Regions from separate parts of the Microbacterium azadirachtae genome, predicted to be linked through region 1. Evidence: riboswitches for the same ligand, from Rfam matches in the RefSeq annotation. Region 1 holds a riboswitch; the other holds the start of a gene.

Evidence for each region. A riboswitch is a leader RNA that binds a small molecule or an ion and turns the genes downstream of it on or off. The one in region 1 is predicted to bind FMN.
Region 2: another riboswitch for FMN. It lies ahead of NFX31_RS10465 (6,7-dimethyl-8-ribityllumazine synthase); the one in region 1 lies ahead of ribD (bifunctional diaminohydroxyphosphoribosylaminopyrimidine deaminase/5-amino-6-(5-phosphoribosylamino)uracil reductase RibD).

The regions. Positions count from the first base shown of each region.
Region 1 is NZ_CP099706.1:1,049,183-1,058,740, reverse strand. It holds gene NFX31_RS04960 (hypothetical protein) at 8-205, opposite strand; gene NFX31_RS04955 (GNAT family N-acetyltransferase) at 446-1,015, shown strand; gene NFX31_RS04950 (Fpg/Nei family DNA glycosylase) at 1,073-1,948, shown strand; FMN riboswitch at 2,030-2,179, shown strand; gene ribD (bifunctional diaminohydroxyphosphoribosylaminopyrimidine deaminase/5-amino-6-(5-phosphoribosylamino)uracil reductase RibD) at 2,232-3,281, shown strand; gene NFX31_RS04940 (riboflavin synthase) at 3,281-3,949, shown strand; gene ribA (GTP cyclohydrolase II) at 3,946-5,235, shown strand; gene ribH (6,7-dimethyl-8-ribityllumazine synthase) at 5,232-5,705, shown strand; gene NFX31_RS04925 (hypothetical protein) at 5,767-6,129, shown strand; gene NFX31_RS04920 (MFS transporter) at 6,343-7,800, shown strand; gene NFX31_RS04915 (transcriptional regulator) at 7,932-8,135, shown strand; gene NFX31_RS04910 (S66 family peptidase) at 8,142-9,176, opposite strand; gene NFX31_RS04905 (hypothetical protein) at 9,224-9,558, opposite strand, start outside.
Region 2 is NZ_CP099706.1:2,179,468-2,189,025, reverse strand. It holds gene NFX31_RS10480 (LLM class flavin-dependent oxidoreductase) at 1-730, shown strand, start outside; gene NFX31_RS10475 (FMN reductase) at 732-1,376, shown strand; gene NFX31_RS10470 (FAD-binding oxidoreductase) at 1,439-2,791, shown strand; gene NFX31_RS10465 (6,7-dimethyl-8-ribityllumazine synthase) at 2,852-3,286, opposite strand; FMN riboswitch at 3,300-3,444, opposite strand; gene NFX31_RS10460 (response regulator) at 3,465-4,148, opposite strand; gene NFX31_RS10455 (ATP-binding protein) at 4,145-5,443, opposite strand; gene NFX31_RS10450 (cation:dicarboxylate symporter family transporter) at 5,614-7,062, shown strand; gene NFX31_RS10445 (SRPBCC family protein) at 7,169-7,654, shown strand; gene NFX31_RS10440 (aggregation-promoting factor C-terminal-like domain-containing protein) at 7,665-8,861, opposite strand; gene NFX31_RS10435 (DUF5302 domain-containing protein) at 8,980-9,150, opposite strand; gene NFX31_RS10430 (GDSL-type esterase/lipase family protein) at 9,341-9,558, shown strand, end outside.

The DNA of each region.
Region 1 (9,558 bases):
CTCCGCCTCAGCGGCGAAGGGCCAGAAGAGCCCGGACGGCATCCGTGAGCACGCGGGGCGTGGTGAGGACCATGCTGGCGGTGGGCCGGATGCAGACATGCCCTCGTGCAGCGAGCGCGAGGTCGCGCCATCGATCCCGCTCCTGCGGGGCCCACCCGGAGAGGGAGCGGTCCAGCGGAATCCCGAACGCGTCGACGTCAGCCATACGGCGATCGTTCCCGTGCGCGCACCGACATGGAGGCGCCCTCACGTGATCGGTGGACAACTGCTCCGTGGCCTGATCTGTGCAGGAGGTCCTGGTCAGCGGCCCCGCGCGAACACAACGCAGGAGATCAGGTCCCTGCCCGGACTCATCCGGGAGTTGGACCCCTTTTCTCCTGCGTTGTGTACGCGGGTGGTCGGGACAGCCACCAGGGGAGCCGGCGGCGGGGCCTAGGCTGGGCCGATGGAACCGGTCGAGCTGCGCACACCCCGCCTGATCCTGCACGCCCCGACGTCCGCCGATGTCGACGCGATCACGACGGCGTGCCAGGATCCGGAGATCCCGCGGTGGACCACAGTGCCGAGCCCCTACGTCCGCGCCGACGCCGAGGACTTCGTCCGCCTCATCGGCGAGTGGTGGGAGGACGGATCCGAGACCGTGTGGGCGGCATACGCCGACGGCGAGCTCGTCGCATCCATCGGCCTGCACCACATCGTCGATCACCCGACCGGCGACGATGCCGAGCTCGGCTACTGGGTCGCCGCGCCGGCGCGCGGCCGCGGGTACCTCACCGAGGCGGCCCGTGCCGTCATCGACTGGGGGTTCGCCGAGCTGGGCCTGGCCCGCATCCGGTGGCGCGCGGTGGTCGGCAACGTCCCCTCGGCGCGGAGCGCCCGGGCGCTCGGGTTCCGCTATGAGGGTCTCCTGCGCCAGGGACTGGCCGGTCCGCGCGGGCGGGACGACGGATGGAGCGGCGGGCTGCTGCGCACCGACGACCGCACGCCGGTGGACTGGCCGATCGACCTCGGCTGACCGGCCGCGGTCCCGGTCGGCGGCCCCGATGTCGTCCTCCGGTGGCAGGATGTTCCCATGCCGGAGATGCCAGAGGTGCAAGGGCTGGTCGACTTCCTCGCCGAGCGCGCGGTCGGGCTGAAGGTCACGCGCGCGTCCGTGTCGGCGATCTCCGCGCTCAAGACCTACGACCCGCCGGTGACGGCGCTGCCCGGGTCCACTGTCCGCGCGGCGACGCGGCATGGCAAGTACCTGGATCTGACGCTGGAGAGCGCCGCGGAGCCGGGGCTGCACCTCGTGTTCCACCTCGCCAAGGCCGGCTGGCTGCGCTGGTACGACGCCCTGCCGACCACGCTGATCCGGCCCGGGAAGTCTCCGATCGCGCTGCGCGTGGCGTTCGACGACGGCAGCGGGTTCGACCTCACCGAGGCCGGCACGAAGAAGTCCCTCGCCGTGTACGTCGTGCGGGATCCGGCCGAGGTCCCCGGAATCGCCCGGCTCGGGCCGGATCCGCTGGACCCGGCGTTCACCCGTGACGCGTTCGCCGCGCTGCTCGAGGGCAGGCGCACGCAGATCAAGGGGCTGCTGCGCGACCAGGGCGTGATCGGCGGCATCGGCAACGCCTACTCCGACGAGATCCTGCACGCCGCCCGGATGTCGCCGTACGCGCCCGCCGGAGGCCTCGGCGACGACGACGTGACGCGGCTGTACGACGCGATGCAGACCACGCTGCGCGAGGCCGTCGCCGCCGCGAGCGGCAAGCCGCCGGCCGACCTCAAGGACGCGAAGAGGCGCGGCATGCAGGTGCACGCCCGCCGGGGCGAGGCCTGTCCCGTCTGCGGCGACACGGTGCGCAGCGTGTTCTTCGCCGACCGCTCGCTCGAGTACTGCCCCACCTGTCAGACCGGCGGCAAGGTGCTCGCGGACCGGCGACTGTCCCGGCTGCTGAAGTAGCCGACCGCGACATGGGACGTCATAGATGCATCCGCCGGAATGAAACCGGAACCGGCGCGTTGACTAAGCTGAGAGCAACACAACGTGCTCCGGGGTCGGTGAGAATCCGAACCGGCGGTGACAGTCCGCGAACCGAGGATCCGACCGGGATCCGAGGCCGATCCGGTGGAATTCCGGGACCGACGGTGATGCGAGCGAGAGCTTGCGAGTCCGGATGAGAGGAAGCACGCACGATCGTCGTGCGCCCGACCCCGACTCCCTGAACAAGGACGAAGAAGGCGACATGACGGCGACAGCGGCAGAGCGCGCAGCGATGGCGCACGCTCTCGAGGTCGCGCGCCGCGGACCCCGTGGCCTGAATCCGCAGGTCGGCGCCGTGATCCTCTCCCCGAGCGGCGAGATGCTCGCCGACGGGTGGCATCGCGGATCCGGCACGCCGCACGCCGAGGTCGACGCGCTCTCGAAGCTCGCCCCGGAACAGCTCCGCGGCGCCACCGCCGTGGTCACGCTCGAGCCCTGCAACCACACGGGCCGCACCGGACCCTGCGCACAGGCGCTCATCGACGCCGGCGTCGCCCGCGTCGTGTACGCGCTGGACGATCCGGGAGTCGTGTCCGGCGGCGGCGCAGAGCGGATGCGCGCGGCCGGCATCGATGTCGAGTCCGGGGAGCAGGCCGATGCGGCGGAGGCGCTCATCGGCGACTGGCTGACGGTGCAGCGCCTGGGGCGCCCGCACGTCACCGTGAAGTGGGCGCAGAGCCTGGACGGCCGCGCCGCCGCGGCGGACGGATCCAGCCAGTGGATCACCGGCCCCGAGGCACGGGCCGACGTGCACCGCCGCCGCGCCGCCGCGGACGCCATCGTGGTGGGCACCGGCACGGTGCTCGCCGACGACCCCGCGCTCACCGCGCGCGACGGCGACGCACTGCTCCCCCATCAGCCGATCCCCGTCGTGATCGGCTCGCGGACGACACCGGCCGACGCGGCCGTGCGCCGGCACCCGCACGCCCCCCTGTTCTACTCCGGTCACGAGCTCGACGCGGTGCTCGCGGAGCTGCGGGAACGCGGCGTCCAGCGCGTGTTCGTCGAGGGGGGTCCGACCCTGGCGAGCGCCTTCGTCGCGGCCGGCCTCGCCGACCAGGTCCTCGCGTATGTCGCCCCGGTCCTGCTCGGCGGCCCGCGGCTCGCGCTCACCGACATCGGCGTGACCTCGATCGACGAGGCGCACCGGCTCGTCGTCGACGAGTGGCTGCCGCTGGGCCCGGATCTGCTGGCGATCGCCCGCCCGCTGACGTCGGGCGAGAACACATCCCGGAACGAAGGAGACGCCTGATGTTCACCGGAATCATCGAGGAGATCGGCGAGATCACGGCGATCACGCCCGAGGGAGACGGCTGGCGCCTGACCGTGCGCGCCCCCCGGGCCGCGTCCGACGCGGTGCACGGCGAGTCGATCGCCGTGAGCGGGGTGTGCCTGACCGTGGTCGCGTCGACCGCCGAGACGTTCGACGCGGACGTCATGAAGCAGACGCTCGACGTGGCCGCGATCGGCGGCGCGACGGTGGGCACCCGCGTCAACATCGAGAAGGCCATGCCGGTCGGCGCCCGGCTGGGCGGGCACATCGTGCAGGGCCACGTCGACGGCGTCGGCGAGGTGCTCGAGGTGCGACCCGGCGCCGAGTGGAGCGTGCTGCGGATCTCGCTGCCCGGCGACCTCGCACCGCTCGTCGTGGACAAGGGATCCATCTCGGTCGACGGCACCTCCCTGACGGTCAGCGCGGTGAGCGCGCCGGCCGCGGACGCCGCGTGGTTCGAGGTGTCCCTCATCCCCGAGACCCTCGCCGCCACCACGCTCGGAACCCGCGCCGTCGGCGACCGCGTGAACCTCGAGACCGACATCCTCGCCCGGCACGTGGAGCGCCTGCTCGCCTTCCGTGCCGCGGGCGACCCCGAAGTCCCCGGCGCCGACCGCGCCGTCACAACGGAAGGAGGCTCGCGATGAGCCTTTCCACCATCGAGGAGGCGCTGGAGTCGCTCCGCGCCGGACGCCCCGTGCTCGTCGCGGACGACGAGAACCGCGAGAACGAGGGCGACGTGATCCTCTCCGCCGAGCTCGCGACCCCCGAATGGGTCGCGTGGACGGTGCGCTGGACCTCCGGCTACCTGTGCGCGCCCATGCCCGCCGACATCGCCGACGCGCTGAACCTCCCGCCCATGGTCGAGGCCAACGAGGACGCCCGCAGCACCGCGTACACGATCAGCGTCGACGCGGCGAGCGGCGTCACGACCGGCATCAGCGCCGCCGACCGCGCCCGCACCCTGAACGTGCTCGCGGACGCGGCGTCGACGCCGTCCGATCTCATCCGCCCCGGTCACGTGCTGCCGTTGCGCGCCGTGGACGGCGGCGTGCGTCAGCGCGGCGGGCACACCGAGGCCGCGGTCGAGCTGATGCGTCTCGCGGGGCTGCGCCCCATCGGCGCGATCGCCGAGGTCGTCGCCGAGGACGGGAGCATGATGCGCCTGCCCGGACTGCTGGAGCTCGGCGAGCGCGACGGGATCCCGGTGATCACGATCGAGCAGCTCGTCGCACACCTCAACGAGGTCGACCCGCGGGACGAGGCCGACTGCGTCGCGAACAACACGCGCCGCCGGGTCAGCCTACGCGCGGACGCGACCGTTCCCACCACGCACGGGGTGTTCCGTTTCCTCGCCTACAAGGACCGCATCACCGGCACCGACCACATCGCGGTCGTCTCCGGCGAGCCCACCGAGACCGCGCTCGTGCGCGTGCACTCGGAGTGCCTGACCGGCGAGGCGTTCGGTTCGCTGAAGTGCGAGTGCGGCCCCCAGCTGGACGCCGCGCTCGACGCCATCGAGCAGGACGGCGGCATCGTCATCTACATGCGCGGCCACGAGGGACGCGGCATCGGCCTCATCAACAAGCTGCGCGCGTATGCGCTGCAGGAGGAGGGGCTCGACACGGTCGACGCGAACCTCGCCCTGGGTCTGCCCGCGGACGCCCGCGACTATGCGGCGGCGGCCGGGATCCTCAGCGACCTCGGGGTCAAGAAGGTGCGGCTGCTGACCAACAACACCGACAAGGTCGCGCAGCTGCGCCAGCTGGGACTGGACGTGATCGAGCAGGTTCCCCTGATCGTCGGCGTCGGCCCCAACAACCACCAGTACCTCGAGACCAAGCGCGACCGCATGGGCCACATCATCGGCGAGTCCGAGCTCGCCGCCGCCCTGGCCGCCAACACGGCCGACAACGCAGAGGAGCACGCATGAGCGGCGCGGGAGCACCGACCACCGGAGGATTCGACGCGAGCGGCCTGAACGTCGTCATCGTCGCCGGCACCTGGCACGAGACGATCACGAACGGCCTGATCGCCGGCGCCCAGCGGGTGCTCGAGGAGACCGGGGCGAACCACCGTCTGGTGCGCGTCCCGGGATCGTTCGAGCTCGCCGTGGCGGCGCAGGCGGCGTTCGCCGGCGGCGCCGACGCCGTGGTCGCGCTCGGCGTGATCATCCGCGGCGGCACCCCGCACTTCGAGTACGTCTCGGCGGCGACCACCGACGGCCTCACCCGGGTCTCGCTGGACGCGGGCAAGCCCGTCGGCTTCGGCGTGCTCACGCTGGACGACGAGCAGCAGGGTCTCGACCGCGCCGGGCTCGAGGGCTCCAAGGAGGACAAGGGTGCCGAGGCGGCGGACGCCGCGCTGCGCACCGCCCAGGTGATCCGGTCGCTGCGCGGCTGAGCGCCCGCGGCTGAGGCGAGCCTGCCTGGCGAGGGGGCGGACGCGGGCATAGCCTGTGCTCATGCAGACCCTCCGCGAGATCGTCGTCTTCATCCACCTGATCGGCTTCGCCACGCTGTTCGGCGCCTGGCTGGCCCAGGCGTTCGGGGGCAAGCGCCAGTTCACGCAGCTCATGAACATCGGCCTCGCGATCGCCGGTGTCGCGGGCCTCGCGCTCGCCGCCCCCTGGGGCATCGACTGGACGCCCGGGATGAGCTTCTACATCAAGATCACGGTGAAGCTCGTGGTCCTGATCATCATCGGCGCCCTGCTCGGCATCGGCATGGGTCGCCAGAAGCGCGGCGAGACCGTTCCTGGCGGCATGTTCTGGACGGTCGGGATCCTGGCCCTGCTGAACGCCGGGCTCGGCTTCTTCTGGCACTGAGCGCTCCGCACCACCTCGTCGAACGCGGGATCCGGTCATCCGGGTCCCGCGTTCGTCGTTCATCCGACAGGGCGCATACGTCCTCGTCGTCATACTCCGCGGTGGTCGCGTGTCCGCCTGTGGATCGGCTGAACGCCGGGCGTAGACTCCCCCGTGCTGCCGCACGGCTGGGGGGCCCGGCGAGCGTGATCGACGTACCGACCGGAGGACTGCATGAGCACCGCCACGACCGCACCCGCCAATCCTCGATCGCGGGTGATCCTCGCCAGCCTCATCGGCACGACGATCGAGTTCTACGACTTCTACGTCTACGCGACGGCGGCGGTGCTGGTCTTCCCCATCCTGTTCTTCCCGACCGGGAACGACACCACGGCGCTGCTCGCGTCGTTCGGCGTGTTCGGCGCGGCGATGATCGCCCGCCCGATCGGCGCGATGGTGTTCGGCCACTTCGGCGACCGTTACGGCCGCAAGGCCACCCTCGTCGCCTCGCTGCTCACGATGGGCATCGCGACCTTCCTGATCGGCGTGCTGCCCACGTTCCAGCAGATCAACTGGTGGGCGGCGCTGCTGCTGCTCATCCTGCGTCTCGCGCAGGGATTCGCGCTCGGAGGCGAGTGGTCGGGCGCCGCGCTCGTCGCCACGGAGAACGCCCCGGAGGGCAAGCGCGCCTGGTACGGCTCGTTCCCGCAGCTGGGGGCGCCGCTCGGCTTCATCATCGCGAACGGCCTGTTCCTGATCATCAACGCCCTGCTGCCGCACGCCTCGGATCCGACGCAGAAGTCGGAGGCGTTCCTCGGCTGGGGCTGGCGGGTGCCGTTCCTGTTCTCGGCCGTGATGGTGATCATCGGGCTGTGGGTGCGGCTGAAGCTCGTCGAGTCGGACACCTTCAAGCGCGCCGAGGTCAAGGGCACGATCCGCAAGCTGCCGCTTGCGACCGTCTTCCGCCATCACTGGAAGCACCTGATCCTCGGCACGTTCGTGATGCTGGCGACCTATGTGCTGTTCTACCTGATGACGAACTTCACGCTGTCGTTCGGCACGAAGCCGTGGTCGGTCGAGATCGCGTCCGCCGCGGCGCAGAAGGCGGCCGAGGCGAAGGGCGCCCCGTTCGACCCGGCCGCATTCGCGGCGCAGTTCTACCCGGGTCAGGGGTTCGGCTACACCGACTTCGTGGTGATGCAGATCATCGGCGTCGTGTTCTTCGGGATCTTCACGCTGCTGTCCGGTCCGTGGGCGGATCGGATCGGGCGGCGCACGCTGCTGATCTGGACGACGGTCGCGATCATCCTCTTCGGCTTCACCTTCCCGCTCTTCCTCGGGCGGCACGCCGGTGAGCCGTTCGCCGCGGTGCTGACCCAGTCGTTCCTGATCCTCGGCTTCCTGCTCATGGGCACGACGTTCGGGCCGATGGGCGCGCTGCTGCCCGAGCTGTTCCCCACGAATGTGCGGTACACCGGCTCCGCGGTCGCGTACAACGTCTCGTCGATCCTCGGCGCCGCCGTGGCGCCCCTGATCGCGGTGTGGCTGTGGCAGCTCGCCGACGGCTCGCCCGTGCTCGTGGGCATCTACCTCTCGGCCATGGCCGTGCTGACGCTCATCGCCCTGATCCTCATCCCCGAGACCAAGGACCACGACTACGAGGACGACCTGGGCGTGCCCACGCTGCCCTGATCGGGGCCGTCCTCCCTGCGCGGCGATCGGGATCCGCCGACGGATCCTGTCCGCCGCAGGCGAAAGGGAAACTGTCAACATCGATTGACAGACCTCGCGGCGTCAACAAGCATTGACACCAGGAGGTCACCATGATGAGGACGGCGAACGATCTGGATCCCCAGGGCGAGCCGCTCGCCGAGCTGCACCGGCTGGTCGCGGTGCGCCGCGACATCGCCCGCGCCGAGGAGGTGCAGGTGCGCCGCGCCCGTGCGGCAGGCTACTCGTGGCAGGCGATCGCGAGCGCGCTGGGCACCACCCGGCAGGCCGCGCATCGCCGATTCGGCCGGCGCTGAGGCGGCTCACGCGTAGTCGGCCACGACACGGCGCGCGGCGCCGTCCAGCGCGACCGCACCGCCGTACGGAACGATCCACTGCGGCCGGGTGTGCCCGAACGGCACGCCGATGCACACCACGGCGTCGGGGTTGTAGCGCTCCATCGCGGCGAGCACGGCATCGCGCTGCTCAGCGCGGATCCTGCGCCGCTCGCCCGCCTCCGGGATGACCTCGTGCGTGCTCGCCGGCGGCCGCGCGACCACGACGCCCGCGACGCGCTCCAGAAGCCCCCGCTCCCCATAGGCGCGGAGCTGCTCCGCCACCGCCGATGCGGGCGTCAGCCGCTCGCTCGTCTCCAGGAGCAGGATCGTGTCATCCAGCAGCTCCGCCCGCGGGAACCGATCGGCGAGGGCGAGCTGGCCGAGGACCTCCACGCAGCCTCCCCAGGTCGACCCTGCCCGCTGGGCCGCGGGCCCCGCCCAGGTCCACGAGTCGGCGGGCTCACGGTCGCCGAACCGGACGAGCGCAGCCGGATCCGCCCAGCGCACGCCGAAGTCCTCGGACTCCCCCGGCTCGTCGAGCTCGAGCCGCCCGCCGTCGAGCAGGGCTGCGCGCAGCGAGCGGGCATGGATCGGGTCCACCGCGGGCCCAGGACCGAGGTGCACCTGGGTCGAGCCGCCGTAGAAGCCCGCGATCCCGTTGCGCCACAGCCAGTTGAGGATGTTCGTGTTGTCGCTGTAGCCCAGGAACGGCTTGGGATCCGCCTGCGCGGCGCCCGCATCGAGGTGCGGGGTCACGAGGATCTGGTCGTCGCCGCCGATCGTGGCGATGATCGCCCGGATCGAGGGGTCGGCGAAGGCCGCGTTCACGTCGGCCGCGCGCGCCTCCGCCGACGCCCCGAGCATCCTCGTCGTGGGGAACTCGACCGGGATCAGCCCGGTGAGCTCCTCCAGCCGGCGCAGGGCCTGTTCGTGGACGGGGACCGAGACCGCCGGCGCCGCGAACGCAGGCGAGAGGACGGCGACTCGATCGCCGGGGCGGGCCTTGGGCGGGAGGAGCATCGCCCCAGCCTAGGCGGGCGGCGTGCTCGCACCCGACCGGGACGCCCTCACCCGATCGGGTCGCCGGCCCAGCGCAGGATGCGGAGGGCGCGCAAGGTGACCCATCGGCTGGGGAGCCCCTCCTCCTCGCCCTCCATGGCGAACGGCGTGGGCCCGGAGTGCTCGTTCGCCAGCGTCCAGCGCCCGTCCGCACGGCGTGCGGAGCGCAGCAGCGCGAGCGCCTCCTCGCAGCGGGGGTCGGGCTCCGGGTACGTACGTCGCAGGTACTCCAGCCCGCGCACGACGTCGTAGTACCACCGCACCGGGTAGGACGCCATGGTGAACCGGGGGTCGATGACCGCCCCGGTGCGCCGGCTCAGGAACAGGCGTCGCTCGAGCAGGT
Region 2 (9,558 bases), 1.1 Mb from region 1:
GCGCCCCCTCGACGGCGTGGCCCCCTTCGTCTGGCACGGCTCGATCCGCACGCCCGAGATCGCCGAGCAGGCCGCCTACTACGGCGACGGCTTCTTCGCGAACAACATCTTCTGGCCCAAGGAGCACTACCAGCGCCTCATCGAGCTGTACCGGCAGCGGTTCGCGCACTACGGCCACGGCACCCCCGAGCAGGCGATCGTCGGCCTCGGCGGCCAGGTGTTCATGCGCGCGAACTCGCAGGATGCGGTGGACGAGTTCCGCCCCTACTTCGACAACGCGCCGGTCTACGGTCACGGTCCCTCCATGGAGGACTTCACCGAGATGACGCCCCTCACCGTGGGCTCGCCCCAGCAGGTGATCGACCGCTACGCCGCCATGCGCGACCACTACGGCGACTACCAGCGCCAGCTCTTCCTCATGGACCACGCCGGACTGCCGCTCAAGGTCGTGCTCGAACAGCTCGACATCCTCGGTGGCGAGGTCGTGCCGGTGCTGCGCAAGGAGCTCGCCCAGAACCGTCCGGCGTCCGTCCCCGACGCGCCCACCCACGCCGCCCGCGTGAAGGCGGTCTACGGCGACGGACCGGCGCGTGAAGCGCGTCCCGGTGCGAACCGCGGCGACAACCTGACGGCCGGCTCGCCCTACCAGGACGGCGGCGCGGTCCCGGCCCGTCGAGAGACGCAGGCCGGTGCGGCGTTCGGCGCTGCGGCCACGAAGGGGGCGAACTGAGATGGGCGCGCGTCGCATCGCGGTGATCTCCGCCGGACTCAGCAACCCGTCCTCCACGCGGATGCTCGCGGATCGGCTCGCGGCCGAGACCGCGAACCGGCTCACCGAGCTCGGATCCGAGGTGAGCGTGGACGTCATCGAGCTGCGCGACCTCGCGCACGACATCACCAACAACCTGCTCACCGGATTCGCGCCGCCGGCGCTGGACTCGGCGATCAACACGGTGGTCTCGGCCGACGGCCTCATCGTGGTCACGCCCATCTTCTCGACGAGCTACTCGGGGCTGTTCAAGTCGTTCATCGACGTGCTCGACCCGGACGCCCTGACGGGCAAGCCCGTGCTGATCGGCGCGAACGCCGGGACGGCGCGGCACTCGCTCGCGATCGACTACGCGATCCGCCCGCTGTTCACGTACCTGCACGCGGAGCCGGTCTCGACGGGCGTGTTCGCCGCATCCAGCGACTGGGGCGCGAAGGCCGACGACGTCGCCCCGCTCAGCACGCGCATCGAGCGCGGCGCGCGGGAGCTCGCCGCGGCGATGGCGCGGCGCGAGCCGGCCGCGGACAAGGATCCGTTCGATCCGGGCAGCTATCTCGGTGAGGGCCGCTCCTTCGGTCACCTGCTCGGCGGTCTCGCGGGCGAGTAGCCGGGGGGAGGGAAGGGGCATGACGCCCCTGCGATGTCGGTGCGGCATCGTAGGGTGACGGCATGCCCCTTCCCTCTGCGCTCCACGCCCTCAGCGGCACCTTCGACGGCCCCGTCCTGCTCTCCGGGGACGACGGGTTCGATGCGGCACGCCGCCCCTGGAACCTCGCGATCGATCAGACGCCCGCCGCCGTCGCGACGCCCGCCGGGCTCGACGACCTGCGGCGGCTCCTCGCCGCCGCGCGCGACGCCGGCACCCCGATCGCCGTGCAGCCCAGCGGCCACGGCGCCTCAGGCGACCTGGCCGGCGCCCTGATCGTGCGCACGGCCGCATTCGACCGGCTCGACGTCGATCTCGACGCCGGCGTCGTCGTGGTGGGCAGCGGGGTGCGCTGGGGCGCCGTTGTCGCAGCGCTCGAGGGCACCGGCTGGGCGGCGCCTGCGGGCACCAGCCCCGTCGTCTCCGTCGCGGGCTACACGCTCGGCGGCGGGCATTCCTGGTTCAGCCGGACGGCGGGACTCGGGTCCGACAACCTGCGTGCGGCCTGGGTCCTGCGTACGGACGGCACGCACGAGCGGGTCGACGACGTCAGCGATCCCGAGACGATGTGGGCTCTGCGCGGCGCCGGCGGGATCGCGGGCATCGTCACGGCGCTCGAGATCGACCTGGTCCGCACACCCGCGCAGTGGGGGGCCGCCCTGACGTTCGACGCGGCCGACTCGGCCGCGGTCATCCGCGCCGTGCGCGACTTCGCCGAGCACGCGCCGGCGACGCTGAACGTCTTCACGAACTCGATGCGCATGCCGGACGCGCCGATGCTCCCCGAGGAGATCCGGGGTCGCAGCTTCCTCTCCGTGCAGGCGCTGTCCTCGGACGGCCCGGCCGACGCCTTCCTCGACGCCCTGCGGGGTGCGGCGGCCGTGCAGCGCGAGCTCGTCGGCCCGACGTCGCCCGCAACCCTCGCGGCAGCGTCGGGCGAACCGACCGATCCGACCCCGGGGCGTGGGGCCGCGCTCGCGCTGGCGCAGCTCGACGACGCGACGATCTCGGCTCTCGTCGACTTCCGGCAGGCGCCCGAGCAGTGGCCGATCGTCGGGATCGACCTGAGGATGCTCGGCGGAGCGCTCGACTCGCCGCGTCGTGCCGGGTTCTCCTCACTCGCCTCGGCCGGATGGCTGCTGCATGCCCTCGTCCCGGTCTTCCCCGAAGCCCCGGCCGAACCGGGCGACGCGAGCATCGCGGGCCTGCTCGCCCTCCTCGCCCCCGCGGCCGCCGACCGCACGATCCCCACGTTCCTCGCTCCGGGTCAGACGCTCGAGCACTGCGGCACGGCGGCCGACATCGATCGGCTGCGTGCCGTGCGCGCGAGCGCCGACCCCGACGGCATCCTTCACGAAGGGCGCCTGCCGCGCTGAGCGCCCCGCGGGCGCGCCTCGCACTGTGCCGAGGCGCGCCCGCGGGCCGGGCGGCTCGGCTCAGCCGATCGCCGCGAGGCTCTCGATGGTCGCCGAGACGGCGTCGGCGAGCTCACGCCCCTTCACCGCGAAGTGCCGGGTGAAGTAGTCGCGATGCTCGGCGTGCTCGTGGAAGTGGTGCGGCGTGAGCACGGCGGAGAACACCGGGACATCGGTCTCCAGCTGCACGCGCATCAGCGCGTCCACGACGGTCCCGGCGACGAAGTCGTGCCGATAGATCCCGCCGTCGACGACCAGAGCGCTGGTCGCGATGGCGGCGTACCGTCCGGTGACGGCCAGGCGCTTCGCATGCAGCGGGATCTCGAACGCTCCCGGCACGCGGAAGACGTCGACCTCGTCGATGCCGAGCTCGGTCAGCCGCTCACGGAACGCGGAGACGGCCTGGTCGACGATCTCCGCGTGCCACTGGGCGGCGACGATGGCGATTCTGGGCATGGTGCACTGCTCCTTCTGTCCTCTCTCATCCGGACTCTGACCGTCGGCTCCGGATTCGCACCGGATCGGCGGTCCCCGCCATGGGGACCGTTCGCGGGCTCGCGCGGCTTGGCCGCGACACCGCCGGTGGGGACTTCCACCCCGCCCTGAGGACAGGACGACGCTATCATCGCGACGGTCAGGATCCGGCGCCCGCCAGCCGGTAGGCCGTCTCCGGCCGTCCGGGGGTGCCGTAGCGGGGCGCGCGGGTGGCGACGCGCGCGTCCACCAGGTGCTCGAGGTAGCGGCGCGCCGTCACCCGGGAGACCCCCACGAGCGGCGCGGCCTCGCCGGCCGACAGCTCGCCGTGCGCGCGCAGGGCGGCGGTGACCGCCTGCAGCGTCTCCGCGGTGAGCCCCTTGGGCAGCACCACCGCACCGGTGGGCGGACCGCCGACGAGGGCGTCGATCTCGTCCTGGCTCGCCGCCCCCGTGATGCCGATCGCGCGCGCCCGGCGCTCCGCGTACTGCTGCATGCGCTCGCGGAACACGCGGAACGGGAACGGCTTGAGCAGATACTGGGCCACCCCGAGCGCCGACATCCTCCGCACGGCGTCGACCTCGCGCACGCTCGTCACCGCGATCACGTCGATGTCCGCGTCTGCGGCGCGGATCTGCCGGAGCACGTCGATCCCGGATCCGTCCGGCATGGTGATGTCGAGCAGGACGAGGTCGATGCGGTCGCCCACCTCGGCGATCGCGGTGAGCGCCGCGCGCACGCCGGTGCATTCACCGACCACCGCGAAGCCGTCGAGCCGCTCGACGTAAGCGGTGTGCAGCTCGAGCGTGAGCGGATCGTCGTCGACGATCAGGACGCCGATCATCGACGTCGCGCCTTCGCCGGCGCCGCGGGAAGCGTCACGCGGAAGGTCGTGGGATCGTTCGTGACCGTGATGCTCCCGCCCGCCGCCTGCACGACGTCGCGGACCAGGGCGAGACCGACGCCGCGTCCCGCTCGATCGCTGGGCTTGGTGGAGACGCCGTGCTCGAACACGCGGTCGCCGAGGTCCGCCGGGATGCCAGGGCCGCTGTCCGAGACCGTGATGGCGACCTCGCCGCCTTCCGCGGGAGCGATCTCCACCCGCACCCAGCGACCGGCGTCGTCGGTCGCGTCCTGGCCGGCCGCGTCCAGCGCGTTGTCGATGAGGTTGCCGACCACGGCGACCGCGTCGACGGGATCCAGGTCCGCGCGCGGCGCGGTGGGATCGACGACGACCTGCCAGTGCACGCGGCGCTCCTTGGCCTGCGAGGCCTTGCCGAGTAGGAGCGCGGCGACGGTCGGGTCCCCGTCGCGCAGCGTCATCTGGTCGATCACCGACTGGCTCTGCACCGACGAGTCCGAGAGCAGCGCGATCGCCTCGTCCTTGCGATCGAGCTCGAGCAGGGCGAGTGCGGTGTGCAGCCGGTTGCCGTGCTCGTGGGTCTGCGCGCGCAGCGCCTCGCCGAGCGTGCGCACGGACTCGAATCCCGCGACGGCGTCGCGCACGTCGCGGGCGTTCAGGTCGCCGGTGATCCTGCGGGTCGCGAGCCGTGCGAGCACCGCGCCCACCGCGCCCAGGGCGACGACCGCGAGGGTGAGCAGCACGATCACGGGCAAGCGGCGCAGCAGCGCTCCGGCGAGCGACTCCACCGTGACACCGGCGGAGACCCAGCCGACGACTGCGCCCCCGGCGTCGTGCACGGGCGAGATCGTGCGCACCGACGGGCCGAGCGTACCGGTGTACTGCTCGGTGAGGGTGCGTCCGTCGGCGGGGATCGTCCCCAGGTAGTGCCCGCCCACCTGCGCGGGATCCGGGTGCGTGAGACGCACGCCGTCCCGGTCCATCACCGTGATGAAGTCCAGACCCGCGCCGGTGCGTGCCGACTCCACATAGGCGCGCAGGCTCGCCTCCGCGGCCGGACGGTCGCTCGCGGTCACGGCCGACCGCACGAGCGGCGCGGCCGACAGGGCGTGCGCGATCGCGGCGGTGACGTGCTCGGCCTCCTGCCGTGCCGAGGTCTGCGCCTCCCAGGTCAGGAACACGCCGATCGCCGCGCCGATCAGCAGCACGGATCCGATCAGCAGCGCGAAGACGCGCGATGCCGCGCTGCGCACCCGCGCCCGTCGTGTCGTCGCCATCGCCGATCCTGACCTCCTCAGCCAGTATGCGCGAGGCCGCACGGTGCGCGCCGGGTCCGTCGCGCTTTCAATACGAACAGAACTCGTCCCCGCCTGCCGGTCGTCCGCAGGATGGTCGGCACGGCCCGCCCGAAGTGGTGCGGGCGTCCTGTAATCCAGCGGAGGCGATGATGGCTCTCACCGAAGGTTTCTCACTCCCACGGCACGACTGGCGCCGCGGCAAGAGCTCCTGGGACAAGCACACCTGGCTCTATGTGTCCGTGCTCATCGCGGTGGCCCTCGGAATCGCGGTGGGACTCGTGTTCCCGCAGTTCGCGCAGGGCCTCGAGCCTGTCGGCAAGGGCTTCGTGAGCCTGATCAAGATGATGATCGCGCCGATCATCTTCTGCACGATCGTGATCGGCGTCGGATCCATCGCCAAGGCGGCGACGGTCGGCAAGATCGGGGGGCTCGCCCTGATCTACTTCATGGTGATGTCGACGTTCGCCCTCGCGATCGGCCTGGTCGTGGGCAACATCATCCACCCGGGAGAGGGCCTGCACATGGCGGGCGCCACCTATCAGGCGACCACCACCGAGGCCAAGACGACCCAGGACTTCATCCTCGGCATCATCCCGGCCACGTTCTTCGGCGCCTTCACCGGCGAGAGCGTGCTGCAGGTGCTCTTCATCGCGCTGCTGGTCGGCTTCGCGCTGCAGGGGCTGGGGGAGCGCGGCGCCCCCATCATGGGCGCGATCAAGCACCTGCAGACGCTCGTGTTCCGCGTGCTCGGCATGATCCTGTGGCTCGCCCCGGTCGGCGCCTTCGGCGCCATCGCCGCCGTCGTCGGCAAGACCGGTGTCGCCGCGATCTGGAGCCTCGGGATCCTCCTCGGCGCGTTCTACCTGACCTGCATCGTGTTCATCGTCGTCGTCCTCGGCGGGATCCTCATGCTCGTCGCCCGCGTGAACATCTTCCAGCTGATGAAGTACCTCGCCCGCGAGTACCTGCTGATCGTCGGAACCTCCTCGTCGGAGTCGGCGCTGCCGCGCCTGATCGCGAAGATGGAGCACCTGGGCGTGGCGAAGCCGGTCGTCGGCATCACGGTGCCGACCGGCTACTCCTTCAACCTCGACGGCACCGCGATCTACCTGACCATGGCGTCGCTGTTCATCGCGACCGGGCTGGGGCAGCCGATGTCCATCCCCGAGCAGATCGGCCTGCTGGTGTTCATGATCATCGCGAGCAAGGGCGCCGCCGGCGTCACCGGTGCGGGACTCGCGACGCTCGCCGGCGGACTGCAGGCCTACCGGCCCGATCTGGTGAACGGCGTCGGCGTGATCGTCGGCATCGACCGGTTCATGTCGGAGGGTCGCGCGCTCACCAACTTCACCGGCAACGCCGTGGCCACGATCCTCATCGGCACCTGGACGAAGCAGATCGACGCGGAGCAGGTGCGCCAGGTGCTCTCGGGCGCTCGGCCGTTCGACGAGTCCCTGCTCGACGGCGTGGGGCACGAGGCGGGCACGTCGCAGGGCGCGGGGGCGGAGCCGGTCAGCACCGAGACGCTGGGCCGCGCGGCGGTCGACGAGATGGCGGCGAAGCAGGAGCGCGCCCGCGCCCGCGCAGGACGCGGCTGAACCGAGCTCATCGGACCGGGCCGGGCAGGAGCCGTACGAGGCTCCTGCCCGGCCTCCGTCCGTTGCGGAGTCCGCCGTCGAGCGAGGAGGGCGATAGCGTCGGAGCATGCCCGTCGTCCAGGCCGCTGTCGTCGTCCCGATCCCGCCCGACCTCGCGTACGCCGTGTCGCAGACCACGGGGCCGGTGCGCCGGCGCTGGGACGGCTTCATCAGCGAGCAGCACTTCCTCGACGGATCCACGTCGCCCGCCAAGGGCGTGCGCACATTCACGCGACAGCGGTTCGGCCTGTCGATGGTCACGCGCTACGTCTCGTACGCGCCGCCCACCAACGTCGGGATGACGATGGAGAAGGGGCCGTGGTTCTTCCGCACCCTCGGCGCCGGCTGGCGCTTCGAACCCGCCGAAGGGGGCACGCGGGCCGTCTGGAAGTACAACTTCACGTGCCGGCCGGGCTGGCTCGCGCCGATCGCGGAGAGGATCGGATCCGTGGTCCTCGGCTACGAGATCCGCCGGCGGATCGCCGGGTTCGCACGAGGCTGCGCGGATCCGGTCGTGCTCGACGCGGCCCGCACGGCGCTCGCCTCGCCCTGAGCGCGTCCGCTCAGTACCAGTCGTTCGCGACCTCGTGCGCCCAGGCGCCGCACGGGGACCCGTACCGCCCCTGGATGTAGCTCAGCCCCCAGTCGATCTGGGTGTTCCCGTTCGTGCGCCAGTCGGCCCCCGCCGCCGCGAGCTTGTCGGCAGGGAGAGCCTGCGGGATCCCGTAGGCCCCGCTGTCCGGGTTCAGGGCGTCCGCCCGCCAGCTCGACTCCTGCATCCACAGCCGGTACAGGCAGGGGAACTGGTCCTGGCCCCACCCGTAGTTGCCGAGCTGCCCGGCGGCGTAGGCCTGCGCGCCGGCAGGATCGACGTTCACGCCGTCTCCGCCGAAGCCGTCCCAGCCTCCGCCGCTTCCGCCGCCGGACCCTGCCGCAGCAGCCGCGGCCGCTTCGGCGGCTGCGGCCTGCTCCCGGGCCTGCTCGGCGACCTGCTGCCCGATCCGGTAGCGGCGCTCGACGTCGGCGGTGGTGTTCTTCAGGGCCGCCAGCTGCGCGTACAGCGTCGTGATGTGCCCCTGCAGGTCCTGCACCGCCGCGGCCTCCGCGTCGGCGGCCGCCTGAGCCTGCTGTGCGGCCTGCTCGGCGGCCGCGGCGAGCCGGTCGCGCTCTGCACGGGCCGTCTGCGCCTGATCCCGCAGCGATGCGGCGACGCCCTCTTCGGCGAGAGCCCGGGAGCTGAGGCTCGCCCACGTCGCGTCGAGCCTCTGCATCACGCCGAGCCGGGTCAGCAGCTGATCGGGGTGGGCGGACGTGAACAGCCGCACCGGCAGGGGCGACGAGGTCTCCGTGCGCGCACGTCCGGCCACCACTGTGCCGACACGCTCGTGCGTCTGCTGCGCGGTCTGCGCGGCGGCCTCGGCCTGCGCGGTGAGCTGGTCGGCGCGGGCGGCCGCCGCGGCGGCGTCGGCACGCGCAGCGGTCGCGGCCTGGCCCGCCTTCAGCGCCGCTGTCGACGCTTCCGCGGCCTTCTGCTGCGTGCTCGCCAGGGCGTCGCCGACCTTCGAGATCTGATCCTGCGTCGCCTGCTCGTCGCCCTGGGCGTTCTGCACGTCCTGCCAGGACGGGTAGTCGTCGGCGCGGGCCGGCGTCGCCAGCAGCGGTCCGGCGAGGAGCGCCGCCGCGGTCAGGAACGCCGCGAGCGGGCGCACGGCGCGGCCCCGGCGCAGGGGCGCTGCCGTGGTGCGGTTCGGGTCGCTCACCATTCGACGCTAACTCCGTTGTCTGTGGATCGCCACCCGATCCGTGGAGCGCCTGTCGCGGCGGACGCAGAAGGGGCGCCGGCGTTCGCGCGCCGGCGCCCCTCTGGATGGATGCGGGTCAGCCGCTCTTGCGGCGGAACTCCCGCTTGGTCTGCGCGGCGTGCGTGCCGTGCACGGCGGAGTCGCCGTCCAGATGCGCTTCGCCACGATGCTGCTGGGCGTTCTTCTTCTCGAGCGCCTCCTTGAACTTGCGCTTCATGTCCGCGGCGGCGGTGTCGTCGGTACTCATGCGCGCCAGCCTAGCCCCGTCTCCGCGCGAGGGGCCGGAGGAGCAGACCGCCGTCCGGAGGAACGGGACGGAACCGGCGCGCGGCGTCGTGGAGGACGCGCGGTGACCGATCGCGGTGCATTCGGTGAACAGTGCGCGACGCCGCCCGTCCCGGGCGTTTCCCGGCGTCGCGGAGCGGGATCCTGATCACGTGAGAGCAGCGATCGTGACGGAGTCCTTCCTCCCGCACATGAACGGCGTGACCGGGAGCGTCCTGCAGATCCTCCGCCATCTCGAACGACACGGCCATGAGGCGCGGGTGTACGCCCCGGCCGCCGCCGACATGCCGCGCATGATCGGACACGCGCGCATCGAGCCCATCCCGTCGGTCGCCCTGCCGGGCTATCGCACCGTGCGGGTGGGCACGTC